Regions from separate parts of the Shewanella sp. FJAT-52076 genome, predicted to be linked through region 1. Evidence: predicted binding sites of a transcription regulator. Region 1 holds the regulator's gene; each other region holds the start of a gene.

Region 1 (10,431 bases):
TAAAGTTCCTTTTCATCGTGGCTCTTGCGCAGCTGTTTGAGGATCTGCTTGTCATTCAGCTTTTCGGCCATGGCGGCCAGGGTGCTGAGATGTTGCTGACACTGGTCCGATGGAACCAGCAAGGCAAACAGAATGTCCACCGGCTGCTTATCAATGGCGTCATAACCTATGGCTTCTTCACACTTGATAAGCACAGCTAAAGGCTTATCGATAGTGCCAAGGCGGCCATGGGGAATGGCAATACCATTGCCAATACCGGTGCTGCCCATTTTTTCACGGGCCAGCAGGCTTTCGAATATCTCTTGAGACGAGAGGGAGGGATTCTGGGCAGCAGCGAGATCGCTAATCAGCTCCAGCACCTTTTTCTTGCTGCCCGGAGTGGCACAGCTAGTGCACTCCGGCGCCAGGATGGTACTTAGTTCCATCGTTAATGTTTGGTCAGTTTCTCTTTGTGTTTAATAACCTGACGGTCCAATTTATCAATTAGGGCGTCAATGGCGGCGTACATGTCTTCATGTTCTGAAGTGGCGAATACCTCGCCACCGTTGAGGTGAAGCTTGGCTTCTGCGATTTGCTGCAATTTCTGAACATTGAGAACAACGTGGACATTATTGATCTGTTCGAAATGGCGTTCAAGCTTGGAGAACTTGCTCTCTACGTAGTTACGCAGTGAATCAGTGATTTCGATATGATGCCCAGTCAGATTGATTTGCATAGACACTTTCCTCCAAAGACCTTGGGTGGGTTATAAACTCTTACGTTGGTTCGACGGTGGGATCAGCATCGCTTCTCGGTATTTGGCGATGGTGCGTCTAGCAACGTTGATTCCTTGTTCTGCCAGAAGTTCCGCCATTTTGCTGTCGCTCAATGGTTTCTTCTGATTTTCTGCCGCCACCAGTTTCTTGATAAAGGCGCGGATGGCAGTAGATGAGCATTCTCCGCCATCTTCGGTCCCGACGTGGCTGGAGAAAAAATATTTGAGTTCAAAGATACCCCTTGGGGTATGCATGAACTTTTGGGTGGTGACCCGTGAGATGGTGGATTCGTGCATCTCTACCGCTTCGGCGATATCGTTGAGCACCATGGGTTTCATGGCCTCTTCACCATACTCAAAAAAGCCCTGCTGGAACTGCACTATGCAATTGGCGACTTTCAGCAAGGTGTCGTTGCGGCTCTCCAGGCTCTTGATAAACCACTTGGCCTCCTGCAAATGCCCGCGGATAAACTGGCTGTCAGCTTGGTTGCGACTGGTGCGTGCCATGGCGGCATATTGCTGGTTCACACTCAGTTTAGGCATACAATCGGGATTAAGCTCTACAACCCAGCGGCCATTTTTTTTACTGACCGAGACATCTGGAATGACATACTCATCCTTGGTGCTGGTCACAGACTCACCGGGACGGGGGTTCAGCCCCTGAATGAGGATGATTGCATCCCTGAGTTCTTCTTCCTTGAGGCGGGTTTTACGCATCAGGGTACGGAAGTCGCGGTTGGCAATCAGATCCAAATGGTCACGGATAAGCAGCTTGGCGTTGTCCAGATGGGGGGTATCCGCCGGGAACTGACCAAGTTGAATGAGCAGGCACTCTGCCAAATCACGGGCAGCTACCCCGATGGGGTCGAAGTGTTGAATGCGTTTGAGCACGGCCTCAACTTCGTCAAGCTCGACTTCTTCATCGCCCACGGCCTCGAGAATTTCTTCAAGGCTTTGGGTTAAGTAACCCTTTTCATCAATGGCATCTATGATGGCAGTGGCAATGGCCAGATCGGTATCGGAAAAAGGGGTGAGATTTTTTTGCCACTCGAGATGTTCGTACAGACCTTCACTGGTTTCGCCCTGAAACGGCATATCATCTTCGCCACGGATCCCAGGACCGGAAACGGGGGCAGCCGTAAAGACTTCATCCCAGGTGGTATCCATTGGGAGCTCGTCCGGCATGGACTGCTGACTGATAGCGTCTGAAGTTTCCAGCGAAGCACTGTCACTGGTGTCGTTTGAGACGGACTCCTGGCTGAACTGGTCGTCAAATTCTTTATCGCCGCCGTCGGCATCAAACTGATCGCTGCCCAGTTCGTCGTCCAGCTCCAACAGGGGGTTGGCGTCGAGGGCTTGCTGAATTTCCTGTTGCAGTTCAAGCGAAGAGAGTTGAAGCAGACGAATGGCCTGCTGCAACTGTGGCGTCATTGTGAGTTGTTGTCCCAGTTTTAGCTGGAGCGACGCTTTCATTGTACTGCGAATCCTTCACTAAATTATTCAGGTAGAAAGCTTTTCTATCAGGTTATCCGGTGATTTACCACCCTGATTATCCGGATATGAGAAGGGGGCTTTGTTAATTAACTATAGCCTGAATTGCTCACCCAAGTACACTGCACGCACCTGCTGATTGTCGAGGATTTCGGCAGGGGTGCCTTCGGCAATCAAATCGCCATGGCTGACGATATAGGCTTTTTCGCACACATCGAGGGTTTCCCTCACATTGTGGTCGGTGATAAGCACTCCGAGGCCACGATTCTTGAGTTGCTCGATAATCTTTTTGATATCGATAACGGAAATCGGGTCGACCCCGGCGAAGGGCTCATCCAGCAGGATAAATCTGGGGTTGGCGGCAAGTGCCCGGGCAATCTCGACCCGGCGACGTTCACCCCCTGACAGTGACATGCCAAGATTGTCACGGATGTGGGTGATGTGGAACTCTTCCAGCAGCTGCTCCAGCGACTCTTCACGCTCATCGGCGTTCAGCTCTTTGCGCATCTGCAGCACGGCCATGATGTTATCGCGCACCGACAGCTTGCGGAAGATGCTGGCTTCTTGTGGCAGGTAGCCAATGCCTTTGCGTGCCCGCAGGTGCATGGGATCCAGCGTCAAGTCATCATCGTTGATGTGTATGCTACCCTTGTCGCTCTGTACCAGGCCTACCACCATGTAAAAAGTGGTGGTTTTACCGGCCCCATTGGGGCCCAGTAAGCCGACCACCTGGCCGGTATTTACGGTGAGGCTGACGTTTTTGACAACCTGGCGGTTTTTGTAACTCTTGGCGAGATTACTGGCCTTCAGGGTCAGTTGGGTCATTGCTGCTTCTCTTGCTGAGGTTGCTCAGTAGTGCCCTTATCCTGCAGATCCTGCTGGTAATTTTCGGGCTTGATGATGGTGATAACCCTGTCGTCTTTTTTACCGCTGCTTTGGGAAGTGAGCTGCTGCTTTTCGATATCGTAAACGATGGAGTCGGCGCTGACCTGGCTGCCATCCTGCTCGACCTTGGCATTGCCTTTGAGGCTCATAACACGACTGTCGATGTTGTAGCTGATTTCGGTGGCACTGGCATGCACGGTGCGGCCATCTTCCACCTGCTGGCTGTAGGTGGCTGGGTTACCCTTGGCAAGCAGAATACGTCTGCCGCTTTTCTCGTCGGTGAACGAGCTCAGTTCATCAGCCTTGAGCACCAGGCTGCCCTGGGTCAGGGTAACCGGGCCTTCATAAACGATGCGCTTGTTTTTCAGATCGGCATAACTGTTGGCCGCGGCAATTTTTACTTCCTGGCTCAAATCAAACTTGGTGTTGGCCAAAGCCACAGCGCTGCAGGTGCAAAGCAGCACCAGAATGAGCGACTTATTTAGGTTCATAGGTTCCCTTAATCTTGCTTAAGAGCTTAACTTCTTTGGCATTGAGATCAGCATAGAGGCCATGGCCGCTCAAGTGGAAGTTATTGCCGCTGATAATAATTTCTTTGTCGGAGGTGAGGATCATCGTCTTGAGATCCAACTCCAGGTAACTGGTATTGAGCTGCTGCAGTGGCTCGTCTATGGTCAGGGCCTCAATCAGTACTTCTTCTTCGAGCATGACCTCATCGCTGACCTTGTCCAGTCTGCCGGTTTTGGCGGTGAGACGCCATTCGCCCTGGCCATCTTCGGGAAACAGGGTGTAAACAGGCTGAGTAAACAGAGTTTGCGCATCACCATCGAAGTGTTCCATGTAGGAGGCACTGACGCGGCTTTCCAACTTGCCCTCGGCGTTGTAACTGATACTGCGAAGGTCGGTTGCCACGTAATCAGGCTTTTGCACACTGTCTGTGAGCTGAGGTTGACTGGCCTTTTTGCTTTGCACCTGCCAGTAGAGCGTCAGCGCGGTGCCGAACAGCAAAATGATGGCGAGTGTGACCCGATTCATACGCTCATCCCGTGGGCCGAATCGAACTTATCCTGGCTCATTAGCAAGAGATCGGCGAGTTCTCTGAGGGCTCCATGCCCACCGGGTAGCGTTGTGACCATGTCGGCGTGTTGGCGAACAAAGGGATGACCATCGGCGACACAAACCCCGAGTCCCACTGCTTTCATCACAGATAAATCCACCATGTCATCACCAATGTATGCCACTTCGGCCCCATTGACGCCATAGAGGCCAAGTAACTCTTCATAAGGCACGAACTTGTTATCAACGCCCTGATAGATATGGGCGACTCCGAGGGCCGTCATGCGGTGTTCCACAATCTGGGATTTGCGCCCGGTGATCACCGCCACCGCGATACCCGCACCCTGCAGGGCTTTGACGCCATAGCCGTCACGGGTATGAAATGCCTTCAGCTCTTCCCCCTGATTGCCAAGGTAGATGCGGCCATCGGAGAAGACCCCGTCTACGTCGCAAATGAGCAGCTTGATACCTTTGGCCTTGTTCCAGATGGCATCATCAATGGGGCCGTAGAGTCCTTGGTGCATCAGATAACCCCTGCTTTAACCATGTCCAGCATGTTGAGCGCGCCGATTGGGCGTCGCTGGGCGTCAATCACAATCAGGCCGTTGATATTTTTTTCATCCATGAGTTTAAGCGCTTCGGCAGCCAGCATGTGCTCACCAATGGTGATGCAATTGCGGGTCATCACATCGGCAATACTGGTTTGACGCAGGTTAATTTGCGCATCAATCACCCGGCGCAGGTCACCGTCGGTAAAGATGCCTTCCAGGGCACCTGAAGCATTCACAATCGCCGTCATCCCCAGGCCTTTCTTGGAGATTTCATACAGGGCATCGGTAATACAAATATCGTCATGCACCAGTGGCAGCTCGTCCCCTTTATGCATGACATCACTGACATGCAGCAGCAACTTGCGGCCCAGGGCGCCACCGGGATGTGACATGGCAAAATCGTCTTTGGTGAAACCTTTGGCCTGCAGCAGTGCAACCGCCAGGGCATCCCCCATCACCAGGGTCGCCGTGGTGGATGATGTCGGTGCCAGCCCCAGGGGGCAGGCTTCTTCCGGCACCTTGATACACAGGTGCAAAAGCGAATGCTTGGCCATGGTGGACTCAGGCTTGCCTGTCATGGAGATGATAGGAATACCACGGCGTTTAATCACGGGCATCAGGGTAAGAATTTCACTGGACTCACCGGAGTTGGAGATGGCCAGCACTATGTCGTTGTCGCTGAGCACGCCCAAATCGCCGTGGCTCGCTTCCCCCGGATGCACAAAAAACGCCGGGGTGCCGGTACTGGCCAGGGTGGCGGAAATCTTGTTGCCAATGTGGCCGGACTTGCCCATGCCCATCACGATAACCTTGCCGGTGCAGCGCAGGATAAGCTCGCAGGCGTCGGCAAAGGCATCACTGTCGACAAACTGGTACAGGTTGTCCAGTGCTGCTTTTTCGATGTCGATAACCTTGCTGCCCCATTGGCGCAGTTGCTTTCTGTCTACCATATCTGTCTCTCTGTCTGTGCCGGTTTAAACCGACAGATCAGGGTCAGTGTGCCTGGAACAGCACGTACTGATAACCGATAAATATCACCAGGAATAAACCGCCGTGCCAGCGTTTGAGTTCGCGGTCTTTGCCGCTTAAAAGCACAAAGAGCGCCAACGCTATGCTTGTGGCTATTACCATGTAAAGGTCGCGGCTGACGGCCTGGGCATCGACTACGCCTGGGGCGATGATGCCGGGCAGCGCGAGAACAGCCAGGATGTTGAACATGTTTGAACCAACAATGTTGCCTATTGCCAGGTCATCTTCTTTTTTCAGTGCACTGGCCACACAGGCAGCAAGCTCAGGCAGACTGGTACCCACGGCGATAATCGTCAGGCCGATAATCAGGTCCGACAGGCCGTAGTATTTTGCGATGCCTACGGCGCCATCCACCATCCAATCTGCAGACAGCGGCAAAAGTATTATGCCCACAACCAGCCAAATCAGTGCCTTGGAAGTGGGGACATCTTTTGGGATCTCTTCATCGGCTTCAGCCGCCAGGGGGTCGGGGTCCTTGTTGGTCAGGGCGTGCCAGATGAGATACAGCATCAGCAGTAAAAAAGCGCCAATGAGTACCCAACCCTCGGTGCGGGTGAGCATACCATCATGGAGGAAATAACCTGCCAGCGCCGTGGCAGCCAGCATCATGGGAATTTCCCGCTTGAGGGTTTGTGAGCTGACGGCAATGGCGCCAATCATGGCAGTTAAGCCCAAAATCAGGGTGATGTTGGCGACGTTGGAGCCCAAAACGTTGCCCACCGCGGTATCGCGCATGCCATCCATAGAGGCGGTGGCGGCCACAAACATTTCAGGGGCGGAACTGCCCATGGCAACAATCGTCAGACCAATGAGCATAGGGGGCAGGCCCAGATTTCGGGCGAAGGCCGCGGCGCCGTAAACAAATTTGTCGGCGCTCCATACCAAAACCGCCAGACCCGCAACAAGCATTAAGATGTTGAGTAACATTTATTGACAAAATCCATGAATACCAAGGCGCATTTTCGCTGGAAATCGGGCAAATTAAAAGTATCAGGGGCGGGAAGTGTGTAAGCGGTTGTCCCAATCCCGGCAATTCCGTACAATTTGCCCTCTTCAAACTGGTGCCAGGATGGCCGAATGTCACTTCATCTCAAGCGCAGGGATCCACAATGAATCATGAGTCCGACGTATTGGTCGAAATCCGCAATTTGGGTTTCAGCCGCGGCGAACGTGTCATCTATGAAGATATCAGCCTGTCTATTCCCAAGGGTAAGGTGACTGCCATCATGGGCCCCAGCGGCATTGGCAAAACTACCCTGTTGAAGCTGATGGCCGGGCAATTGGTGCCGGATCACGGTGAGGTCTTGTTTGACGGCGTGAATATTCACGATATCAGCCGAAGTGAACTCTTTGAGCTGCGTAAACGTATGAGCATGTTGTTCCAAAGTGGCGCCCTCTTTACCGACATGAATGTGTTCGACAACATCGCCTTCGCCCTGCGGGAACACTCAGGGCTGGATGAAGCCATTATTCGCCGTATCGTGCTGATGAAACTCGAAGCCGTGGGCCTCAGGGGCGCGGCCATGTTAATGCCAAGCGAACTCTCGGGCGGTATGCAGCGCAGGGTTGCCTTGGCAAGGGCCATTGCCCTCGAGCCGGAAATGGTGATGTACGATGAACCCTTTGCCGGCCAGGATCCCATTTCCATGGGGGTGCTGGTTAAGCTTATCCGTGAGCTGTCCGATGCCCTGAATCTGACCTCTGTAGTGGTGTCCCACGACGTAGGGGAGGTGCTGGGCATTGCTGACTATGTCTATGTGATTGCCGAAAAGCGCATTATCGCCCAGGGCACTCCGGCAGAGCTCAAGGCATCCCATGACCCCAGATTGCGGCAGTTTATCGGTGGCGAGCCCGATGGCCCTGTGCCTTTTCATTATCCTGCCAACGATTATATGAAGGAGTTAGCCGGTGGCGTTAATTGACGCAGTTGCACGCCTGGGGCGTGGCGCCATAAATCAGGTGGCCGGCATGGGCCGGGCGGGCGTGATGTTGTGGGGCGCCATCTTTTCCGTCCCCAAACCCCGAAAAGGTTTTCCGCTGTTGATTAAGCAGCTTTATGTGGTTGGTGTGCAGTCGCTGATCATTATTCTGGTATCAGGCCTCTTTATTGGCATGGTGCTGGCGCTGCAGGGGTACACCATTCTGGTGGATTTTGGCACCGAAGAAAGTCTGGGCCCCATGGTCGCGCTCAGTTTGCTGCGGGAGCTGGGGCCTGTGGTCACAGCACTGCTGTTTGCCGGACGGGCGGGGTCGGCGCTGACCGCTGAGATTGGCCTGATGAAAAGCACTGAGCAGCTCTCAAGCCTCGAAATGATGGCTGTTGACCCACTGCGGCAAATTATCGCGCCCCGATTCTGGGCCGGTGTGATCAGCATGCCGCTTTTGGCGCTGATGTTTACCGCTGTGGGTATTTGGGGCGGTCATATCGTGGGTGTGGAGTGGAAAGGCATCGACAATGGTGCCTTCTGGTCGATTTTGCAGGCATCGGTTGAGTGGCGTCAGGACATAGTAAACTGTTTGATTAAAAGCCTGGTGTTTGCCGTGGTGGTGACCTGGATTGCCCTTTACCGCGGTTATGAAGTGGTGCCGAACCCGGAAGGGATCAGTAAGGCCACTACGTCTACTGTGGTGCAATCGAGTCTTGCCGTATTGGCATTGGATTTTTTGCTGACCGCCCTCATGTTTGGCTAATGCCAGGCGTTCAGCTTGCTGCAAGGAGTGAAACTTTAGCATGTTGTCACGGAAAGTTGAGATTTGGGTTGGTCTGTTCCTGCTTGCGGGCATCGCCGCCTTTTTGGTGTTGGTCTTTAAGGTGGCCAATGTTGAGGTGCAGGCGGGGAATAGCAGCTACACCCTCTATGCCAGATTTGCCAATGTGGGCGGTCTGAAGGTGCGCTCACCGGTGAAAGTTGGTGGTGTGGTAGTGGGACGGGTCAGTAAGATTGAACTCGACCCCGAGCGGCTGGTTGCCGTGGTCAGCCTGTCAATGGACGGCCGCTATCGCAATTTTCCGGAAACCAGCAGCTTATCTATCCTCACCTCCGGCTTGCTGGGTGAACAATTCCTGGGATTAACCCCCGGGTTTGTGGATGACGATATTGCCATGTTGAAAGACGGTGACCGTATTGCCGACACCAAATCGGCACTGGTTCTGGAAGATCTGATAGGCCAGTTCCTTTACAGCATGGGTTCCAAGGATTAATCGGGAGAATCACGATGTTTAGAGCAGTACTCACGTTAATTGTCAGCCTCTTCTGTATTCAGGTGCAGGCAGAAGTCGTGGACAACAAAAACCCCTACGACATGATCCAGGTGGTGGCTGACAAAACCTTCAAACGTTTCCATGCCGACAAGGCCAAAATCGATGCCGATGCCAATCATCTCAAGGTGATAGTGCGAGAAGAACTGATGCCTTATGTGGATACCAAATATGCATCTTACAAGGTACTGGGGCAGTATATTAAAGAGACCACCGAAGATGAGCGCAGCCGCTTTGTTGAGGCCTTCGAAGGTTATCTGGTGACGACTTACGCCCAGGCGTTTACCGAATACACCAATCAAACGGTGGAATATGCTCCGGCAGTGGACTTCAAAGACGAGAAGATTGTGGACGTGAATGTGCGCATCATTGAGTCGGGCCGTCCGCCCATCAAGCTGCTGTTCAAGGCCCGTCGCCTCAAAGACGACAGCTGGAAAGCCTTCGACCTGGTGGCCGAAGGGGTGAGCCTGTTGCAGTCCAAACAGTCAGAAATCACCGGGCTTATTCGCCAAAAAGGCATAGAGCAGGTGATAGTGATGCTTAACGAAAAGGCAGCCACATCTGTGTCCAAGGGCACCAAGGCGGCAGCCAATTGATTACCCTGACCCAGCAAGGGAACATGCTGGCGGTGGCCGGTCGTTTGGATGCGGCCGTCGTCAAACAGCTGTGGCCGGAGGTCGCCACTTTAGTGCCAGCGGACACATCCTGTTTGGATTTGCGGCAATTGTCCTACAGTGACAGTGCCGGTGTCGCATTTTTGCTGGAATTATGGCAACGTGCCCATAGCCGTGGCCAGAGTATTACCCTGATGTCTCCATCGTCTCAGCTTGGTAAACTCATCGCCCTTTATGATTTAGAAGCCTTCTTCGTGGAAGAAGCCTAGCGCAACTAAGGTTCAGTTCATTCATGGATTGCAAACAGATTGAAGAGATTTTGACCCAGGCTTTGGGTCTTGAGGAAGTGCATGTGACTTCCGATGGCAGCCACTATCAGGTCGTGGCGGTAGGTGAGTGTTTTGACGGCATGAGCCGAATCAAACAGCAGCAGGCTATTTACGCTCCCCTGATGGATCAAATCACCAGCGGTGCCCTGCATGCACTCAGCATCAAAACCTTCACGCCAACCCAATGGAAGCGTGAAAAAATCTTCAACATGCCGCTCTAAGCAAGAGAGATATCGTGGATAAGCTTTCTATTCAGTCTGGCGGTCCTCTTGCCGGAACTGTGGTTATTTCCGGTGCCAAAAATGCCGCGCTGCCCATTTTGATGGCAGGGGTACTGGCCGAGTCCGCATTTGTTTTGACCAATGTGCCAAGCCTGCGCGACGTGGATACCAGCTGTAAGCTGCTGCGTTGCCTGGGGGCTGAAGTCACTCAGGATGGCGATCGCATTACCATTGACTCGTCG
Region 2 (10,431 bases), 1.6 Mb from region 1:
TGAGTTCCAATAACTTGATGGCGGCGGCATCCGGGTGACTGCGCCCCACTGTGTGCCAGGCCATCAGAAGCCCGGGCCAGGGGGCTCTTTCATCTATGACTTCGCCATGCACGGGAGCGCGAGGAGTGAAATCTGGCGTCGCTGCGTCATCCGCTGGTGCCCCTTGGTCGAACCCTGCTGTTTCCGGTGACTGCGCCGGCTCTTGCCAGTTGCCAAAATGGGTGCTGACCTGGGTTTCAACATCCCCCGGCAGAGCACCGGTGAGCGCCATACTCAGACGCGATGGCCGATAAAAACGCTCATGAAAGGCCTTAAGGCTGTTCGCATCGGCACCGAGAATGTCGGCGCGATTGCCGATAATGGCGTGACGGTAGGGGGTATCTGCCGCCTGACTCAGCAAAAAGGTCATTGCCGCACGAAAGTAGGGTTGGTTATCTATGGTTTGTGCCATTTCCGCCAGCACGGTTTTTTGCTGATTGGTAATAGCTTCGGCAGCAAATTGGGGATGCTCAAAGCGGTCCCGCTCCAGTGCCAGGGTAAAGGCCAGCCCCTCGGCGGGGATTCGGGTGTAGTAGCGGGTGTCATCGAACAGGGTACTGGCATTAAAGCTGGCACCCATGGCGTTCATCAGTTGGCTGTAACCATCGCCGGGGGCCTGGCGACTGCCCTTGAAAAGCAGATGCTCAAACAAATGGGCCCAGCCGGTTTGTCCCTGGGATTCGTGGCGAGAGCCCACCGCAAAGCGGCTTGCCAGGGTGATGCTTTGTTTGTTGGCCTTTGGAAGCCAAAACAGGCGGATACCGTTATCAAGCTGCCTTGTCTCTACGGCGTCATCCAGATGCCTTAACGGCTGGTCATCGAACTGGCATTCGGACAGGGGCGCGAGTGTCATCATCGACAGGCCAAGTACTGCCAGCAATCCCATGAATATCTTCCCCAAGCCTTTGGAATGGCATTCAGTTTTTCATCATTACTGATATGATGGCAAGAGCTTTCCACCCTCTTGTTTTTAAGCCAAGGATGCCCGTTATGAGTCGTTCACCCTTCCAAACCTTTGTCTGGCGCAGTGAGATATTTGAATGTCAAAGCACCGACATCCAACGTTTTTACAGCCTGCTTGCCATTGAGACAGAGCGCCTTGGTCTTGGCAGCAAAATCCTGGGGCAGGCAGGGCACCATCCGTTGTATCTGTTGCAATCACCCGGGCAGAAAGCCGGTTTGCCCAATTTGCTTATCAGCGCCGGTTTCCACGGTGAAGAGTCTGCCGGTCCCTGGGGGCTGTTGCACTTTTTATCGCAGCTGGATGGCGAGCTGTTCAAGCGGGTAAATCTGAGCGTATTGCCGCTGGTTAACCCCACCGGGTTTGCCAAAGGGCACAGGTTCAATGAACTGGGTGAAAACCCCAATCGCGGCTTTTTTATTGAAAATGGCAAAGCCAAGCCCGGCGATGATACCTCGGCAGAAGGGCGCATCTTGCTTGAACACGCCCACCTGCTGCAGGTGGCCAGCCGTGATGGCATCCTCACCTGTCATGAAGACGTGCTGCTGACAGACACCTATGTGTATACCTTTGAGCCAAGCCAGGCGCCCGGCCGTTTCAGTCACAGCTTGCGGGATGCACTGGGGCAGTATTTCCCCATTGCCGCCGATGGCGATGTCGACAACTGTCCGGTACGCAGCGGCGTGATTTTCAACCACTTCGATACCTCATTCGAATCCTTTTTGGTTCGCAGCGGTGCCCGCGTGGGTTGCTGCAGTGAGACTCCGGGCCAGCAGCCGCTGGATCAACGCATTCTGGCCAATGCCGCCGCCATGAACACCTTTGTGAACATGTTGGCACCGGAATTGAGTTAAACGCTGAGGGCATATGCGCCACAGGAATGACGGGGAATCTGCCTGCTCATCACTGTGACGCAGCATCTCGCCGGGCAATTTAGCGTGTTGGGTAATTAAGCTTGGTGGGCGTTTCAGCGCCAAAATAAAAACAGCCACTTAAAGTGGCTGTTTTTATTTATCGGGTTATCCCAACTCAGGGATTGATGCGGGTTGGCATGCCGGTACGGGCTTCCAGCAGACGCTTCAATACGAAGGAGTCGGTTTCGGCATGGGCCACAAAGCGGCTGATGGCCGTGGGCAGCGTCAGCGGCACAGGCTCGGCGGAATCAAATTCGGCCTGAGTGCGTGACAGCGGCTGGTGCACTTCGAGGTAGCGCGCGCCATCGGGCTCTTCGGTGGCCTTGATGGGCTGATTCACAAACTGCACCCGGGTGCCCACGGGCACACTGTTAAACAGGTGCTCGATGTCGGTGTCACGCAGACGCACACAACCCTGGCTTACCCGTAAACCAATACCAAAGGTGGCGTTGGTGCCATGAATGGCATAGAGATTACCGATATAGAGCGCAAAGAGGCCCATTGGGTTGTCGGGGCCTGCCGGCCACACGGGGGGCAGGGTCACGCCTTTGGCGGCATATTCCTTGCGAATGCGGGCCGTGGGGGTCCAGGTTGGGTTGGCGCGTTTGCGCTGCACCGTGGTGACCCAGTTTTCCGGGGTGTCACGGCCTACCTGACCGATACCTATGGGCAGCACTTCAACGATTTTTTTACCCTTGGGGTAATAGTAGAGACGCATCTCGGCGATGTTGATCACTATGCCTTCCCGCGGCGCATCGGGCAGGATTAACTGGTGAGGAATGATCAGGGTGCTGCCGGGTTTGGGCAGGAAGGGGTCGACCCCGGGGTTGGCTTCCATCAGGTTTGACAGACCCAACTGGAACTGCGAGGCGATATCCTCGAGGGTACGCTTGTCGTCAGGGACAACATAATACTGAATTTCCCCCACCAGACGACTGTCTTTGGCGGGCAGGGGATAGATCACCGCCAGTGCCGATTGGCAAAAGCTGATGAGGCTGAAAAATATGACGAGGCTAAAAACAGGTTTCATCTGACTCTATTGACTCTCACTGGTGCGGCACAATCCTGAGCCTGTGGGATACCTTGATGTCTGACTCCATGGCAGAGCAGGCATCCTCATCGAATTCGCGCAGAATTTCAACTGCTATTTGACAATAATTATTTCAATCCGAGGCGCTTGGCGAGCCGGTGCAGGTTACCGGGATCCAGCCCGAGGGCTCTGGCGGTGGAGGCCCAGTTACCACGATTGGCGCTGAGAATTTGACCTATATAGGCCGCCTGAAATGCATCTGTGGCCTCCTTGAGGTTTTTGCCTTCCACCTGAGCGCCCGCAACCGGGCTTTGCACGGGTACAGACGCGCTCTGGCCGCCGATGGCAAGCATCTGGGGCTCTATCATCACGGCGCCGTCGTCGCTGGCGGCTCTGGCCAGGGTGGCAGCCCTTTTTATCACATGTTCAAGCTCGCGCACATTGCCCGGCCAGTCGTGGTTTTTCAGGCGGCTCAGGGCATCGGGTCTTATTCTGAGCACCGACAGCCCGAGGGACTTGCGGCTCTGCTCAAGAAAATGACCGCACAGGGGGCCAAGATCTTCCGGGCGCTCCCTAAGCGGCGGCACGTGGAGTGGGAAGACGCTGAGGCGGTGGTACAGGTCGGCGCGGAAGCGGCCCGCCAGGACTTCCTGTTTCAAATCCTTATTGGTAGCGGCAATGATGCGCACATCCACCTTGAGGCTGCGGTCATCGCCGATGCGCTGCACATCACCGTATTGCAATACCCGAAGCAGCTTGGCCTGCAGTCCCAGTGGCAGCTCACCGATTTCGTCCAAAAACAGGGTGCCCTTGTCGGCGGTTTCGAACTTACCGCTGCGGTGACTGATTGCGCCGGTAAAGGCCCCTTTCACGTGACCAAAAAGTTCGCTCTCGGCGACAGACTCCGGCAGGGCGGCGCAGTTGAGGTACACCAGTGCTTTACCTGCCCGTGGACTGGCCTGATGTACGGCGCGGGCGACCAGCTCCTTACCTGTACCTGTTTCGCCGAGTATGAGTACACTCAGATCCGTGCCTGCCACCGCGAGTATCTCCTGACGCAGGCTCTCCATCACGGGGGCATTGCCCACCATGGGTGGGGTATCGTTGTTTGCCTCGCGGCTGCCGTGACCAAGCAGCGACACCCGCTCCAATTTATCCAGCAGCAGGGCATTTTTCAAAGACGCCGCACTTAAGGCCCCAAGTGCCCTCAGTTCCATGGTGCCGAGATTATCGAATCGCTGTGGGTCGAAAGCATCCAGTGTCAGAGCGCCAATCAGCTTTTCGTCGTCAAACAGTGGCAGGCCAATGCAGGCATGCACGTGGAGCCTGTCTTCCTGATTGGGAATTAGGCCGTCGTAGGGATCCGGCAGGGCGCTGTCGGCGGGGAAACGCACCAGGTCGCCCGCTCTGGCGATGGCCTCGAGGCGCGGATGGCTGTCGATGGCAAAGTGGCGTCCGGCCACGTCCTCGGCCAGCCCTGCGGTTGCAAGGGGGACAAAGTGACGGTCGCGGAACTCCAGCAGTGCGGCGGCATCACAACCCAGATTGGCTTTGACTGTGTCCACCAGTCTGGCAAAGCGGTCACGGTGTGACAGGCCGGAGGTGATATCCAGTGCGATGCGGGTGAGCAGGGTTTGGCTGAGTGGCATTGAGGTAGGCTGCCCCGAACTAAATAGCGTTGGGGTCAGCATACTCTGGTTGGGTGAGATTGTCATTTTGACATGGGGGCGCACAGCGCCCCCGTTAAGGTTAGATAGTGGAGGTTTGAATAGCGGCCACGGTGCGGCGTGACAACGCCTTGCGAACGATATCCACCAGGAACATGGCCAGCAGCAGGCCGCCGACGCTGAAGATAACGTCGCCAAACACCCGCATCCACACCAGGGTCTCCACCGTGGAGGAGTGAATAACCGCCGGTGAGCGGGCAAACCAGTAGCCGTTTTCAATCACAGCGAAGAACTGGGTGATACCCATTGGCAGCAACGACATGAATACCATGGCTGCCAGGCCCAGGTTCAGGCTCCAGAACGCGCCCTTGAGCAGCTTCTCATTCCAGGGCATTTCCAGGGTCAGGCCGCGCAGACAGGAGAGCATCAAACCTATGCCCAGCATGCCGTACACGCCCATGAAGGCGGCGTGGCCGTGGGTTGCGGTGGTGTTCAGGCCCTGAATAAAGTAGAGCGAGATTGGGGGGTTAATCAGGAAGCCGAGTACGCCGGCACCGACCAGGTTCCAGAATGCGGTGGCGACGAAGAACATGATGGCCCAGTGGTAGCGCTGCATCCAGGGCGCGGCATGGCGCAGACGATAGCTTTCAACGGCCTCAAACCCAATCAGAGCCAGGGGAACCACTTCCAGTGCCGAGAAGATGGAGCCCCAGGCGATGATGGAGTTGGTGGTGCCGGTAAAGTACAGGTGGTGCAGGGTGCCGATCAGGCCACCGGTAAGGAAGATAACAGTGGCAAAGAGCACGGCAGCATTGGCGTTGCGGGCACGGATAAGGCCCAGGCGAACCAACAGCAGGGCAATAACCGAGGTGGCGAAGGTTTCAAAGAAGCCTTCTACCCACAGGTGTACCACCCACCAACGCCAGTATTCGGCCATCGCCAGGTTGGTGTGTTTGCCCATAAAGAGGCCGGCACCGTAGAAGAGTCCGATGGCAACACAGGAGGCGTAGAGCACCCATATCACCGGACGCATTTCACCCTGCAGCTTAAGGGCGGGACGAATGGCGGCGGTCACCAGAGTCAGCCATATCATCAGGCCTGCCAGCAGCAGGATCTGCCATACGCGACCCAGATCCACATATTCATAGCCCTGATGGCCAAAGAGGAAATTGTTGTCGAGGCTGAAATACTGCTGAACCCCCAACCATTCACCGGCCATGGAGCCCAGCACCACAACAACCAGGGCGGCCCAGAGCACATTTACACCAAGACGCTGATATTTGGGCTCATAGCCGGACAGTGCAGGGGCTATGTAAAGACCCGTGCCGAGCCAGGCCGTGGCAATCCAGAACACGGCCAGCTGGGTGTGCCAGGTACGGGTGACTGAATAGGGCAGGATCTCGGCCAGTGGCAGACCGTAGAACTGTTGACCCTCCACCGCGTAGTGGGCCGTGATGCCCCCCAGCACTATTTGCAGCAGGAACAGGCCTATGGCGGTGATGAAATACTTGCCCACGGCCTTTTGTGATGGGGTAGGCTTGAAGCGGAACAGGGGGTCTTCTTTTGCAGGCTCTGGCAGTGGATGGGCCTTACCGGCAGCGTGATACCACACCAGACCACCAATCCCGGCTATCAGGGTGACAATGCTCAAAATCGACCAGACGATATTGTCCGAGGTGGGGGTATTGCCAAGCTGAGGATCGTAGGGCCAGTTGGCGGTGTAGGTGTAAGTTTCACCCGGGCGCTCAGTGATGGCCGCCCAGGCACTCCAGAATACGAAGGCGTTGAGCTGCTGACGGTTTGCCAGATCGGGGATGGTGCCTTCTTTCATGGCATACTGCTCACGCAGGGTTTGCATGGAGGCATCGTCACCGAAAAGTGCCACATAGTGCTCAACCACCTTGCCAATGGCCTCAATGCGTGTTGCGCTCAGTGGGACTTCCAGTTTATCGCCGTTGTTGAACAGGGTGTTGCGGCGCATATCGTCCCGCAGAGCCTGTTCAAGCGCGGCCTGCTGTGACTTGTCCAGCTCGGCAAAGGCTTTGCCATACTGGTTGTTGGCGCTGATGTTGAGCCAGGCTTCGGCCTCACGGTGTAACCAGTCGGCTGACCAGTCGGGCGCCACATAGGAGCCATGGCCCCAAATAGAGCCCAGTTGGTGCCCACCCATGGAGCGCCAAACCAGCTGGCCGCGAAGGATGTCGTTTTTGCTGTAAAGCGTTTGACCGCTTTCACTGGTGAAGGCATCCGGAATGGGAGGCATCTCCCGATAGATTTCACTGCCAAGGCTCAGCAGTACTGTGAAGGAGGCAATCAGCACTATTAGCAGTGCAATTGCCGTTTTGCGAAGTGAACTCATTGTGGCCTCTCTAGCGCTTGTTCTAATGTCATCGCTATAAGGCAGAATGCGTGCCATTATTAAATATTCAGTAATTATAAATACTTACTGTTAATTTGTTTTATTGAATTGTTTTTGTGACAACGGCATTTGATGTCATAAGGACATTACGGTTGTTTAAATGACATTGTTTAGTGTTGATGAATATTGGCAAGATCTTGCTTGAAGCTGCCGACTCTGCAGGGTGAGTGGGCTAAATGAATGTTAAGCAGTAAAAACCAATATAAAACAGGAGTTTTACTTTTGGTTTTTCGACATTAAATTTGCTTTAAAATACCGTTTTGTCACATTTTGTCTGTATAATTGTCGCGATTTCTTGATAGGGAGGCGCAATGATTGCAGAAAACATGAATTTGTTGTTTTTGGTCGGCGCCTTGCTGGTGGGGCTCAGTGTGGTGTTAAGCCCCCTGTCTTCCCGACTGGGTGTACCCATATTGCTGGTATTCCTGGGAGTGGGGATCCTCGCCGGTGAGGATGGTCCCGGCGGCATACAATTCAACGATTACTCCACGGCCTACCTGGTCAGTAACCTGGCGCTGGCGGTTATCCTGCTGGATGGTGGCCTCAGAACCAAGATGAGCAGCTTCCGGCTGGCGCTCTGGCCTTCGCTTTCCCTGGCGACATTTGGAGTGGCCATTACCACGGTGTTGACCGGCTTGCTGGCCGCCTGGCTGTTCGACCTTAATTTGCTGATGGGGCTTCTGATTGGTGCCATCGTTGGCAGTACCGATGCGGCCGCGGTGTTTTCGCTGCTCAAGGGCCGGGCGCTGAACGAGCGCGTGGGTTCGACCCTCGAAATTGAATCGGGCAGTAACGATCCCATGGCCGTGTTTCTCACCGTCAGCCTGATTGCCATGATAGCCGCCGGCGGTGAGTTTGATGGTCCCGGGCTGATGCGCGACCTGGCGCTTCAGGCCGGTATGGGGATGGCCGCCGGTTTCGGTGGGGGGTACCTGATATGGCATCTTGTCAACCGTAGCGTGCTGGCAGATGGACTTTATCCCATTCTGGTGCTGGCAGGCGGCCTGTTGCTGTTTGCTCTGTCCAGCTTGCTCGGTGGCAGCGGTATCCTGTCTATCTATCTCTATGGTTTGTTCCTTGGCAATCGCGGCATGCGCGGAAAACACAGTACGCTCGCTGTGATGGACGGCCTGACCTGGCTGGCGCAGATTGGCATGTTCCTGGTGCTGGGACTGCTGCTGACGCCGTCATCGCTGCTCGAGGTTCTGGTACCCGGACTGGTACTGGCGCTGGGGATGATTTTTATCGCCCGGCCGTTGGCCGTGTGGGTAAGCCTGGCGCCCTTCAAGCGTTTTGTGGCAAGGGAGCGCTGGTTTATCAGTTGGGTGGGCCTGAGGGGCGCAGTGCCCATTATCCTGGCGGTGTTCCCCATGATGGCCGGCTTGCCCAATGCCGAGCTCTACTTCAACCTGGCCTTTTGTGTGGTACTGGTCTCTTTGCTGCTCCAGGGCTCAACTTTGCCCTTGGCGATGAAGCTCGCCAGAGTCAGTTTGCCGCCCAAGCCTGAGCCCATCAGCCGCGCGGGAGTCGACATCTTTCCTGCCAGTGAATGGGAAATTTTTGTCTATCGTCTCAAGCCCAATAAGTGGTGTGTGGGCGAGCCATTAAGGCGTTTGTCGATGCCGGAAGGCACCCGCATTGCGGCGCTGTTCCGGGGGAACAATTTGCTGCACCCTTCGGGCAGTACCGAGCTTGCTGCCGACGATGTGCTGTGCGTGCTCGGTCAGGCCAAAGACTTGCCCGCCCTCAGTCAGCTCTTCAGTGAGGCGCCGGAAAACCCGTCCATGGCAGGCTTTTTCGGTGACTTTATGTTGGCTACCTCGGTACGTCTTGCGGATTTGGCGCCGCTTTATGGTTTTAACCTGCATGAAGACGAGGTGGGGCTGACACTGGAAGACCTGATGCATCAAAAGCTTGGCCGCAACCCGGTAGAGGGTGACAGCTTTGAGTGGCAGGGCTGTGATTGGGTGGTGCGCACCATGGAAGGGGATTGTCCAACCTGCCTTGGTTTGAAGCTCAAGGCAGGTTGAGGTGCTGGTATCTGATGCGAATTCGAGACGCTGTTACTTGTAGAGTGACGGCGCGTCCTGTTCCGGGCGCGTCTTGAAGCGGCGATGCAGCCACATGTATTGCGGCAGATTGCGGGAAATCAGCGACTCCACCACCTGATTGCCACGAATGGCGTCGGCGGTTTCGTCTTCACCGGGGAAGTCTTCCAGCGGCGGCAAAATCTCAATGCTGTAGCCCTTGTCATCAGCGTCCCGCTCCACAAAAAACGGCAGAACCCTGGCTTTGCCCAGCTTGGCCAGGGTGGTGGCTCCCGTGATGGTGGCGGCATCGGGCACCGCAAAGAAGGGAATAAATACAGCGGAAGAGCGGCCAAAATCCTGATCGGCCGTGTACCAGATCACTTCGGCATTCCGCAAGCAACGCACCATCTGACGCAAATCGCGCTTGGGCACCAGGGCCTTGTTGGAGCGCAGGCGTCCTTTCACTTGCAGATATTCCATCACCGCATTGTTGTGGGGGCGGTAAACACCCACGCCGGGCTGAAACTGACCAAAAATCCGCGCGCCCATTTCCAGCGGCAAACAATGTACCGCAAACAGGATAATGCCCTGACCCGCGGCAACGGTTTGCTCAACATGTTCGGCCCCCTTGATGCGCATATGCTGCTGTATGCGCTCATCGCTCCACCACCAGGCGCAAATGGTATCGAACACGGCTTTGCCGGTTTCTTCGAAGTTGCGTTTGAACAGGGCGTCGCGCTCGGCGTCGCTCATGTCGGGGAAGCAAAGTTCCAGATTACGTCTGGCGGTATTACTGCGACTGCCAGCCAATATCCTTACCAGTCGGCCAAGTCCTTTACCCAGGGACATCTGCCAATGCAGGGGCAGTAGCGACAAGGCGCGCATCAATCCTACACCCAGCCATAACAGCCAGTACTTGGGGTGATACAGGTGATTGGAAAATTGGGCACTTTCTACCACTTGGGGCTCGCTCTGTTGCAAAAATTCGTGCTTATTCTAACGCAAAACATGCGCAACAGCGGGAGAAAATTGGGTACAATCCGCTTTTAGTTTCGGCAAATTCAATGTGAGTACTATGAAGGTTACGCTGCCAGCTTTTGAGAAGGCCCGGGTTTTGGTTGTTGGGGATGTGATGTTGGACCGCTATTGGGTGGGACCGACCGGACGCATCTCCCCCGAAGCCCCTGTGCCCGTGGTGCGCATCAATCAGATTGAAGACAGGCCAGGCGGCGCCGCCAACGTGGCGCTGAACATCGCCGCCCTCGGTGGCAAGGTGCAGTTGTCAGGCCTGGTGGGACAGGATGATACCGCAGATGCCCTGACTCGCGGCGTGCAAGCCCTTGGCGTTGAACCCCATTGGCTGGTGGTGGA
Region 3 (10,431 bases), 1.7 Mb from region 1:
GGCAGCGTGAAAGACACCGGCTTGATGCAGGCCTTTTTGGGGATTTGGCTTAGAGACGACACCAGTGAGCCCAGCCTCAGGGCACAGCTTTTGGGAGAAACTTCATGCGATTGTTAGTGTTACTTTTGAGTGCAACCCTGCTTTTGGGCTGCGAGAGCGCCGACATCGACGATTACCGCGGCGTAAATAACGAGCTGAAGCTGGATAAATTTTTCGTGGGAGAGCTTGATGCCCATGGCATGGTGCAGGACATCAGTGGCAAGGTCACTCGCCGCTTTGTGGTCACCATGCAGGGGCGACTCGAAGACAATCGCATCATCCTCGAAGAAGACTTTGTATTTGATGATGGGGAAAAGCAGCGCCGGGTATGGCAGCTCGAACCACAGGGCGTTGGCCGCTGGCTTGGTCGTGCCGATGATATTTTAGGTGTCGCCGAGGGGCAGCTCGAAGGCTTTGCCCTGCGCTGGCGCTACGATATGCGCCTTAAGGTCGATGGCAGCGAGGTTGAGGTTGCTTTTGACGACTGGCTCTATCTGATTGATGAAAACACCCTGCTTAACAAGAGCGATATCAATAAGTTTGGCATTACCGTTGGCCAGGTGACCCTGGTTATCCGCAAGCGCTGAACTCATTAACAGTTGAGGGTGGGCCGAAACGGCCAAGGCAAGCTCTGGACCGCTTCAGCGCCGGGAAGACTGGATTGTGAAAGGTCAGCTTAGCGAAGGATCACATCACCTTGAATATTGGCGGTATTTACGCTGCCAGAGCCATCTGAGTGGATAATCAGGCCCCCTGCGTTTTTGACGTTGATATTGCCCGAGCCGTCGGTGATTTCGACCTTGCCCTTGGCTTGGTCAACGAAGATATTGCCGGAACCATCCTGAATTTTGGCATTCCCCATGACAGCCGTTACCCTGATATCACCGGAGCCGTCCTGGATGTCGGCGTTGCCTGAAATGTCGGATACTGTGATATTGCCGGAGCCATCGTTGATATCCACATCACCAGTGCTCTTGGTCAGGGTCAGATCCCCTGAGCCGTCATTGATGGACACCTGATTGCCACCCTCGATAAGGAGGTTGCCTGAGCCATCGTTAACCCGGATATCACTCGTGAGGCCGCGGATTTCGATGTCGCCCGAACCGTCCACGAGGTCTAACATCAGGGTTTGGGGCATAGTCACAGTGACATTGATGTAGGGCGACTTGCCTGAAAATGAATAGGATTCGGGGAATTTGGCCACCAGATAGGCGGTGTTGCCGCGAACTTCCAGCGTGAACTCAGGCTTGTCACCTTTGGGGTGGAAGATATCAGCCTCGACCTGTACCCGGTCGGTATCACTGCCGGTGAGCATGAAACTGCCGGCGCCGGCTTCGACATTCAGGCCTTTTAATCCGTTGGCCGATACCGACAGCTGTTGGCTTTCGTTTGCCATTGTGGCGGCAGAGGCGAATACCAGAGACAAAGCAGCGAGAGATGCGGTGATTTTCATGTGAATTCCTTGTTCTTTTATCTAAAGTTGGCTGAGCGTTATCTGAGTAATTAACAGGTAACGTAAGCAGGTAACGTGCCAATATTTAATTATTTGATATGAAAGGGGTTTGTGTTTTCATTCGTGAATGGTTGTCCGGCCGGACACTATCAGTTGGTCGAATTCACCACTTTCGGACACCTTGAGTGTCCGCCCTGGGCAGGGTGTCCGGTATCTGCTGTGGTACACTCAGCCTTTATCGATAAATAGTGAAAGAAGAGTCTGTATGTCTGAACTCCAAATAGAAGATGTGATTGAGGGCGAGGGTAAGGCGGCGGTAAAGGGCGCCCTTATTACCACCCATTATCGGGGCTGGCTCGCCGATGGCACCCAGTTTGATTCCTCCCATGACAGGGGCCAGGCATTTCAGTGCGTAATAGGCACAGGCCGGGTTATCAAGGGATGGGATCAGGGCATTATCGGTATGAAGGTCGGTGGGAAGCGCCGTTTACAGGTGCCATCACATCTGGCCTATGGTGAGCGCCAGATTGGCAATATGATCCCGCCAAACTCGGATTTGACCTTCGAGATTGAACTGCTTGAAGTATTAACCCGGGATGACTGAATCGCCCCACGCTAAAAAAGCCCATGTTCCCATGGGCTTTTTTGTATCTGCGAATCGAGCAGCCCGCCATCTGTCCTTGGCGTACACTGATATTACAGCCGTGTTTTGTTACCAGCGTGGCAGGACAGTTTTCTGGCCATGTCTGGCACCTTGCGGTCAGACAACAGGCACAAGCCCTTCGCAAACAGGACGTTATTATGGATAGCCGGATTGAAAAAGACAGCATGGGCGAGGTTATCGTACCCGCCGGGGCACTCTATGGCGCGCAAACTCAACGGGCGCTGAACAACTTTGCCATTGGCGGCCAGCCGATGCCAAAGGCATTTATTGAGACGCTATTGCTGATAAAGGCCGCCGCAGCCCGTGCCAACAGCCAATTGGGCGTGCTGGCAAATGATTTCGGTAAGGCTATCTCTGAAGCGGCTTTATCCTTACGCCAGGACAAGGCGCTGATGCAGCACTTCCCCGTGGATGTGTTTCAAACCGGCTCAGGTACCAGCAGTAACATGAATGCCAATGAGGTACTGGCCCGGCTTGCCTCAGAGAGTCTTGGTCGCCCTGTCAGCGCCAATGACGAGGTGAATCTTGGGCAGAGCAGCAACGATGTTATTCCAAGCTGTATTCAGGTGGCGTCGGCAAGCTTGTTGACCAAGAGCCTTCTGCCAGCCCTGATGCATCTTAAGTCCTGTATCAGAACCAAGGCGGCGAGCGTAAAGGGAGTTGTGAAAACGGGCCGTACCCATTTGATGGATGCTATGCCGGTGCGTTTGAGCCAGAGCCTCGAAACCTGGGCCAGCCAGTTGGATGCCAGAGAGCTGCAATTGCAGTCGCAGCTCATCTCCCTATGGCAATTGCCCCAGGGGGGCACCGCAGTGGGCACAGGCGTTAACGCCGCGTCGGGATTCCCCCAGGCGTTTTGCCATGAGCTGAATCTGCTTACGGGTCTGGCATTTCAGCCCGCACCGCACCTTTTTACCGGGATTGCCAGCCAGGATACGGCGGTGGCGCTGTCCGGTGAACTCAAGGCACTGGCCGTTACCCTGATGAAAATTGCCAATGATTTGCGCTGGATGAACTCCGGGCCGCTGGCGGGTCTGGGTGAAATCCGCTTGCCGGTGCTGCAGCCCGGTTCATCGATTATGCCCGGTAAGGTCAACCCGGTGATCCCCGAAGCGGTTGCCATGGCCTGTGCCCAGGTCATAGGCAATGATGTCTGCATCACAGTGGCCGGACAGTCGGGCAATTTCGAGCTGAATGTGATGCTGCCCGTGATAGCGGATAACTTACTCTCATCCCTTGCGCTTTTGACCAATGCCATGAGGGCCCTGGCTGACAAGGCCATCGACGGGTTTGAGGTATGTGAAGGGCGTATGGCGAAAGAGCTTAGCCGAAATCCGATTTTGGTGACGGCGCTGAATCCGATAGTGGGTTATGGAAAAGCAGCCGACATTGCCAAGAGAGCCTACGCTGAAGGGCGGCCAATATTGGATGTGGCGCTGGAGATGACCGACATAGACGCTGAAGAGCTGGCGAGGTTGCTTGACCCGGTTCGCTTGACGGGGCAGACATAACGCAGTGCGCTGAAAACAAAAACGCCTGCATTAGCAGGCGTTTTTGTTTGAATTTGGTGGCCCCTCACGGACTTGAACCGTGGACCTAACGATTATGAGTCGTGTGCTCTAACCAACTGAGCTAAGGGGCCGGATATTGCCGGGTGGAACCCAAGGCGGCTTGCAGTATACGAACTTTGTCTTGCCTTGTCACGGGTCAAATGGCGCAAAATTCCAGCTTGGTGTTCAATTGGTTATTGGGTAATCAAATCGGCTGCAGCCTTAAAAATACCCAGAAAAAACAAAGCCACCCGGGGTGGCTTTGTGGTGTCAGTCAGGATTAATCATCCAGGAATGACTTGAGGATTTCTGAACGGCTTGGGTGGCGCAGTTTGCGCAGTGCCTTGGCCTCAATCTGACGGATACGCTCACGGGTAACATCGAACTGCTTGCCCACTTCCTCGAGGGTGTGGTCGGTGTTCATGTCGATACCAAAACGCATACGCAGTACCTTGGCTTCACGGGCAGTCAGACCGGCCAGCACCTCGTGGGTAGCCTGCTTGAGGCTTTCGCTGGTGGCACTATCCAGTGGCAGCTCGAGGGTGGTGTCCTCGATGAAATCCCCCAGATGCGAATCTTCATCGTCACCGATTGGGGTTTCCATGGAGATAGGCTCTTTGGCAATTTTCAGTACCTTACGGATCTTGTCCTCGGGCATGGCCATGCGCTCAGCCAGTTCTTCCGGTGAAGGTTCGCGACCCATTTCCTGCAGCATCTGGCGGCTGATACGGTTGAGCTTGTTGATGGTCTCAATCATATGCACCGGAATACGGATGGTACGGGCCTGATCCGCGATAGAGCGGGTGATGGCCTGACGGATCCACCAGGTCGCGTAGGTCGAAAACTTGTAACCGCGACGGTATTCAAACTTGTCCACCGCCTTCATCAGGCCGATGTTACCCTCCTGGATGAGATCCAGGAATTGCAGACCGCGGTTGGTGTATTTCTTGGCGATAGAAATTACCAGACGCAGGTTGGCCTCAACCATTTCTTTCTTGGCGCGGCGAGCCTTGGCTTCACCAATGCTCATGCGGCGGTTGATGTCCTTGATGGATTCAATGGACAAACCGGTTTCCACTTCAATGGCTTCCAGCTTGGTGCGGCAACGCTGAACGTCTTCGTCTACCAATTTGAGATCGGCAGAGTAGGGGCGTCCGGCTTCAATTTCTTTGTTGAACCAGGTCAGGTCGGTTTCGTTACCGGTGAAGAGTTTGACGAAGTTCTTCTTCGGCATCTTAGCCTGTTCAACGCACAGCTTCATGATCAGACGTTCCTGAACACGAACCTTGTCCATCATCTCGCGCATGCTCTTGACCAGACGGTCAAACTGCTTGGGCACCAGACGGAATTCTTTGAAGATTTCACCGAGTTCAAACAGAGCGCGGGTCGACTCTGGGTGAGCACGGCCTTTGACTTCAATAACTTTCAGGGCATTGTCGTAGGCAGTGCGCAGGGCAGCAAAGCGCTCACGGGCCACTTCTGGGTCCGGGCCTTTGGCGCCGTCGTCATCGCTGCTGTCGCCGTCTTCGTCTTCCTCTTCGTCTTCGTCCATATCGTCTTCATCTTCCAGCTCTTCTTCTGAAAGCTCTGAGCCGATATGGGTTGCGGTGGGACCAACGTCTTCTTCGTTGGGGTCCACAAAGCCGGAAATGATGTCAGACAGACGAATGGCGTCCGCTTCGAACTGGTCGAATTGCTCCAGGATCATGGAGATGGCCTGTGGATATTCAGCCACAGAGCTTTGAACTGTGTTGATGCCTTCTTCGATACGTTTGGCGATAACGATTTCGCCTTCACGGGTAAGCAGCTCAACAGTACCCATTTCACGCATGTACATGCGTACTGGGTCAGTGGTGCGGCCAAGTTCACTTTCTACTGTGGCCAGCGCAGCCGCAGCTTCTTCGGCGGCATCTTCGTCCGTGTTGTCTTCGGACATCATCATTTCATCGGCATCGGGCGCTTCTTCATAAACGCGGATACCCATGTCATTGATCATCTGGATAATATCTTCGATCTGGTCAGAGTCGACCATATCTGCAGGCAAGTGATCGTTCACTTCTGCATAGGTTAAGTAACCTTGCTCTTTACCTTTGGCGAGCAACATCTTTAGTTGCGACTGCGGAGTATGATCCATAGATATCATCCAATTTGGGTAAGTGTTACAACGAGCGCACCCGTGGCCGGACCACAAAGTCGCGCAAATCGTCAATTATAGCCATCTGCCTATGGCTGTGCCAGAGGGAAGGGGCGGTTTTTTGCCCTACTTCATGCCCTTCATCACAACGATAAGCTTTTGGAGTTGCAGCTTTTCTTCCCGGGTTAAGTCGGGTTTGATGCTGAGCTCCTGGTAGCGCTGCTCTATGTATTGATTATTAAGCCATACCAGCGCTTTGCGAAATTCCTGGGCCACATTATCTTCGGCAATCTGGTGTTCCCACTGGGCCAGTTTGGTTAACGGCCCCCAATGCTCGCTGTCACGATAGGACTCGAGCAGTTGGGCGGTGGAAAGCACCTGTTCCCGGGTGAGCTCCAACAATTGGATAAGCAGCTCAATACCCGTCATGCGAATGTGGCTCAATGCCGGCTGAACCGGCAGTTTGTGTCCCAGTTCGGGGTGTTGCACCAGCAGTGAAATGGCCAGTCGCAGCGGTGTACCCCGTCCTTTGAGTCCCTTTTGCGCCATCGCCTTGGGACCTGTGGACATACTTGTTAGACCGAGTTTTTTCCTGAGATCTTCACTGGAGTTCATCCCGAGCTTGTGGGCAAGGTTTTCCAGCAGCAGATTGGCAAGAACCGTGTCTTTAATTTTTTCAATCAGAGCAATGGCCTGCTTGGCCAGGTTGCCTTTATCTGTACCGTATTTCTGCGACAAGGTGTCGAACAGGTAATCGGCCAGTGGCAGCGCATTATCGATGCGCGTTTCAAAGGCTTCTTTGCCTTCTTTACGGACTTGCGAGTCCGGATCTTCTCCCTGAGGGAGGAACAAAAATGTTACTTTGTCGCCGGGTTTGAGCAGGGGCAGGGCAGTTTCCATGGCCCGCCAGGCGGCTTCATAACCGGCTTTGTCACCGTCGTAGCAACAGATGACTTCTTTGGCACTGCGCAGCAGCAATTGAAATTGCTCTGCGGTTGTCGAGGTGCCCAGTGAGGCCACCGCGTAGTCGATGCCAAATTGTGCCAACGCCACCACGTCCATGTAGCCTTCCACAATCATGACCCGCTCCGGGTCGCGATGTTTTTGCTTCAGCTCATAGAGACCGTAGAGTTCCTGTCCCTTATGAAATATGGGCGTTTCCGGCGAATTCAAATATTTTGGTGTGCCATCACCCAGTACCCGGCCACCGAAACCTATTACCCGACCCCGTCGGTCGCGAATAGGAAACATCAAACGATCGCGGAAGCGGTCGTATCGCTTGCCACCGTCGTTTTCAATCAACATGCCGCCGGTCAGCAGCTTGTCCTGGGCATCCGGGTTGGTTCGATAGCGACCCAACAAGCCATCCCAGCCATCGGGGGCAAAACCGATACTGAAGTCTTCAACGACTTCTTTGCTCAGCCCACGCAGTGCCAGGTACTCGTCGACTTTTTGCTTGTCGGCGTGCTGACGCAGTTGTGTCTGATAATGCCTCGCGGCCTCTTCCATCAGCTGGTACAGATCCCGGGCGAGTCCCTCGTCGCGGCGAGGACCAGTGCCTTGCTCCCGCGGGACTTCCAACCCCAGCTGTCCAGCCAGGTCTTCAATGGCGTCGACAAAGTTAAGCCGGTCGTACTCCATCACGAAGTCGATGGCATTGCCATGGGCGCCACAACCGAAACAGTGATAAAACTGCTTGTCTCTGCTGACGGTAAATGAAGGTGATTTTTCGCTGTGGAAGGGACAACAGGCAGAATAGTTCTTACCTGCTTTTTTGAGCGGCACTTTACGGTCGATAAGCTCGACTATGTCCGTTCTGGCTATCAGATCATTGATGAAATCACGAGGTATTGCCACGTTGCTTACTTCAATTTCCTAAAAGCTCAGTTAAACAAACAAGCCGCGCAATTGCACGGCTTGTTCATACACAAAAGTCGATTATTGCAGTTTGGCGCGGATCTGTTGGCCTATGGCACCCAGATCTGCACGGCCCTGAACTTTCGGCTTCAGTGCTCCCATTACTTTACCCATGTCCGCAATGGAGGCAGCACCTACTTCAGCAATGGTGGCCTCAATGAGTGCAGCGATTTCAGCTTCGCTCAGTGGGGCTGGCAGGAAAGTTTCGATAACCGAAATTTCCGCCGCTTCTGCGTCAGCAAGTTCGTTGCGACCGGCAGCCTCATATTGGGCAATCGAATCGCGACGTTGCTTCACCATTTTGGTCAGGACAGCAAGCACTTGCTCATCATTCAGCGTTTCGCGTGTGTCCACTTCGATCTGCTTGATGGCGGCCAGAGCCAGACGAATAGTACCGAGGCGAACCTTGTCTTTGGCGACAAGGGCCTTTTTCATTTCGTCCTTAAGCTGTTCTGTCAGGTTCATAAGGGATTAGTATAAACGTACGCGACGTGCGTTTTCGCGAGAAAGCTTCTTGGCCAGACGCTTAACCGCAGCGGCCTTGGCGCGCTTACGGGCAGTAGTTGGCTTCTCGTAGAATTCACGAGCACGCACATCGGCCAGGATACCTGCTTTTTCGCAAGAGCGCTTGAAACGACGCAGAGCTACGTCGAATGGTTCATTTTCACGTACTTTAACGATTGGCATACGCCATCACCCCTTAGGTGTAGATTGTATTGGTTCAGATATGACCCCGCGGCCACACCCTTACCAAGAAGGATTAAAAATGGTGCGGAATTTTAAACCGAACCCGCAATTAATGTAAAGCCCCAGTCCGGTTAAAAAGGATCACCGGAGGATCTGAGGCGCGGCTTTACTGGAGTAATACTAGCTTAACGGGTAGAATTGGCCGCCCTTTTCAGCGGAGAAACGACACAAAATGCGGGTTTTGGGAATCGAGACGTCCTGTGATGAAACAGGCATCGCCATCTATGACGAAGAGAAAGGCCTGATGGCCCACACTCTGTACAGTCAGGTCAAACTGCACGCCGATTACGGTGGCGTTGTGCCTGAGCTGGCTTCCCGTGACCATGTGCGCAAGATTATTCCGCTTATTCGTGAAGCCCTGAAAAATGCCGATACCCGAATCGAAGATCTGGATGGGATCTGCTACACCAAGGGCCCTGGCCTGATTGGGGCGCTGCTGGTGGGGGCCTGCGTAGGTCGCTCGTTGGCGTTTTCCTGGAATCTGCCCGCCGTGGGTGTGCACCATATGGAAGGCCATTTGCTGGCGCCCATGCTGGAAGACGAGGTGCCTGAGTTTCCCTTTGTGGCGCTGCTGGTTTCCGGCGGTCACTCTATGCTGGTAAAAGTAGACGGCATAGGCCAGTACGAAGTGCTCGGTGAGTCCATCGACGATGCCGCCGGTGAGGCCTTCGATAAAACAGCCAAACTGATGGGGCTCGATTATCCGGGGGGGCCGCGTCTCGCCAAGCTCGCAGCTTCCGGTCAGCCAGCCAACTACAAGTTTCCGCGTCCAATGACCGACAGACCCGGACTGGACTTCAGCTTCTCCGGGCTTAAAACTTTCGTGGCCAATACCATTGCTGCCGAGCCAGACGATGACCAGACCCGCGCCAATATCGCCCGTGCCTTCGAAGAGGCTGTGGTGGATACCCTGTCCATCAAGTGTCGCCGTGCGCTGGAGCAAACCGGTTACAAACGCCTCGTTATTGCCGGTGGTGTGAGTGCCAACGTGCGCCTGCGCGCAGGTCTTGCTGAGCTGATGGAAAAACTGGGCGGCAAGGTGTACTACCCCCGTGGGGAATTCTGTACCGACAATGGTGCCATGATTGCTTATGCCGGTTTGCAGCGCCTGAAAGCCGGACAGATTGAAGATTTGGCGGTAAAAGGTCAGCCTCGCTGGCCCCTGGATACCTTGCTGCCTGTGTAAACAGAGGGAAGAGTTTGGATCACATCGCATTATCCATAAACTCTTTATCAATAAAAATGGCGCCTTGGGCGCCATTTTTATTGGGTTAAGGGTATCAGTCCTGAGGCTGCTGGCGCCGTTTACGTGACACCTTGGACTCCTCGCCCTTCAGCAGTCTCTTTATGTTGTCTTTGTGCCGAATAAGAATAAGGGTTGAAAGCATGGCTACCGGAATGGTGAATCTGTCATCCAGCCACCAGGTGTAAACCGGGGCGAGCAGGGCAGTGGCCAAAGCCGCTACCGATGAATAGCGGGTGATAAGCAGGGTCACAATCCAGGTGACAATCAACAAGAGAGTCAGATAGCCATCGATGGGAGCAATGGCGCCATAGGCAGTGGCTACTCCTTTACCACCTTTAAAGCCAAAGAACACCGGGAAGATATGGCCAAGACAGGCGGCGATGGCAATAACCCCCAGCCATACCGCGTCGATACCCAGTTTAAAGCCGATATAGGCAGGGATGGCGCCCTTTAGCATATCGAACAGGAGCACCATGGCCGCCGCGCTGGCACCGCCTATACGCAGCACATTGGTGGCGCCCGGATTACCCGAGCCCTGGGTGCGTGGGTCCGGCAAGCCCCGGAGCTTGCACACGAGCACAGCACTGGACACTGAGCCTGCCAGATAGGCGCAGAGGATCATTACCGCCGTCAGTGCTATTTCGCTGGTCAACTTGGTTTCCTTTCACTTCTTAAGGTATT

What was found. The regulator sigma-54, encoded in region 1, starts transcription at its own class of promoters, with help from an activator protein. The targets are predictions, from matches to a motif close to GTTGGCACGNNNNTNGNNT.
Region 2: K0H79_RS03685 (nitric-oxide reductase large subunit) is a predicted target of sigma-54. The motif match lies at 7,010-7,028, and genes of this name have one in related genera.
Region 3: K0H79_RS04150 (DUF4097 family beta strand repeat-containing protein) is a predicted target of sigma-54. The motif match lies at 1,557-1,575, and genes of this name have one in related genera.

The regions. Positions count from the first base shown of each region.
Region 1 is NZ_CP080415.1:3,620,822-3,631,252, reverse strand. Features, by position in the region: gene ptsN (PTS IIA-like nitrogen regulatory protein PtsN) at 1-425, opposite strand, end outside; gene hpf (ribosome hibernation promoting factor) at 428-715, opposite strand; gene K0H79_RS16075 (RNA polymerase factor sigma-54) at 746-2,227, opposite strand; gene lptB (LPS export ABC transporter ATP-binding protein) at 2,339-3,070, opposite strand; gene lptA (lipopolysaccharide transport periplasmic protein LptA) at 3,067-3,621, opposite strand; gene lptC (LPS export ABC transporter periplasmic protein LptC) at 3,608-4,165, opposite strand; gene kdsC (3-deoxy-manno-octulosonate-8-phosphatase KdsC) at 4,162-4,713, opposite strand; gene K0H79_RS16050 (KpsF/GutQ family sugar-phosphate isomerase) at 4,710-5,687, opposite strand; gene K0H79_RS16045 (calcium/sodium antiporter) at 5,731-6,693, opposite strand; gene mlaF (phospholipid ABC transporter ATP-binding protein MlaF) at 6,876-7,688, shown strand; gene mlaE (lipid asymmetry maintenance ABC transporter permease subunit MlaE) at 7,735-8,457, shown strand; gene mlaD (outer membrane lipid asymmetry maintenance protein MlaD) at 8,498-8,968, shown strand; gene K0H79_RS16025 (phospholipid-binding protein MlaC) at 8,983-9,621, shown strand; gene K0H79_RS16020 (lipid asymmetry maintenance protein MlaB) at 9,618-9,908, shown strand; gene K0H79_RS16015 (BolA family protein) at 9,932-10,189, shown strand; gene murA (UDP-N-acetylglucosamine 1-carboxyvinyltransferase) at 10,204-10,431, shown strand, end outside.
Region 2 is NZ_CP080415.1:843,917-854,347, forward strand. Features, by position in the region: gene K0H79_RS03665 (pitrilysin family protein) at 1-925, opposite strand, end outside; gene K0H79_RS03670 (M14 family metallocarboxypeptidase) at 1,030-1,854, shown strand; gene K0H79_RS03675 (L,D-transpeptidase family protein) at 2,030-2,944, opposite strand; gene norR (nitric oxide reductase transcriptional regulator NorR) at 3,073-4,593, opposite strand; gene K0H79_RS03685 (nitric-oxide reductase large subunit) at 4,694-6,970, opposite strand; gene K0H79_RS03690 (potassium/proton antiporter) at 7,342-9,060, shown strand; gene K0H79_RS03695 (LpxL/LpxP family Kdo(2)-lipid IV(A) lauroyl/palmitoleoyl acyltransferase) at 9,094-10,020, opposite strand; gene hldE (bifunctional D-glycero-beta-D-manno-heptose-7-phosphate kinase/D-glycero-beta-D-manno-heptose 1-phosphate adenylyltransferase HldE) at 10,136-10,431, shown strand, end outside.
Region 3 is NZ_CP080415.1:952,110-962,540, forward strand. Features, by position in the region: gene K0H79_RS04140 (chalcone isomerase family protein) at 1-117, shown strand, start outside; gene K0H79_RS04145 (DUF3833 domain-containing protein) at 105-626, shown strand; gene K0H79_RS04150 (DUF4097 family beta strand repeat-containing protein) at 716-1,492, opposite strand; gene K0H79_RS04155 (FKBP-type peptidyl-prolyl cis-trans isomerase) at 1,758-2,096, shown strand; gene K0H79_RS04160 (class II fumarate hydratase) at 2,294-3,667, shown strand; tRNA gene K0H79_RS04165 (tRNA-Ile) at 3,722-3,798, opposite strand; gene rpoD (RNA polymerase sigma factor RpoD) at 3,987-5,840, opposite strand; gene dnaG (DNA primase) at 5,967-7,697, opposite strand; gene K0H79_RS04180 (GatB/YqeY domain-containing protein) at 7,779-8,222, opposite strand; gene rpsU (30S ribosomal protein S21) at 8,229-8,444, opposite strand; gene tsaD (tRNA (adenosine(37)-N6)-threonylcarbamoyltransferase complex transferase subunit TsaD) at 8,677-9,690, shown strand; gene plsY (glycerol-3-phosphate 1-O-acyltransferase PlsY) at 9,785-10,372, opposite strand.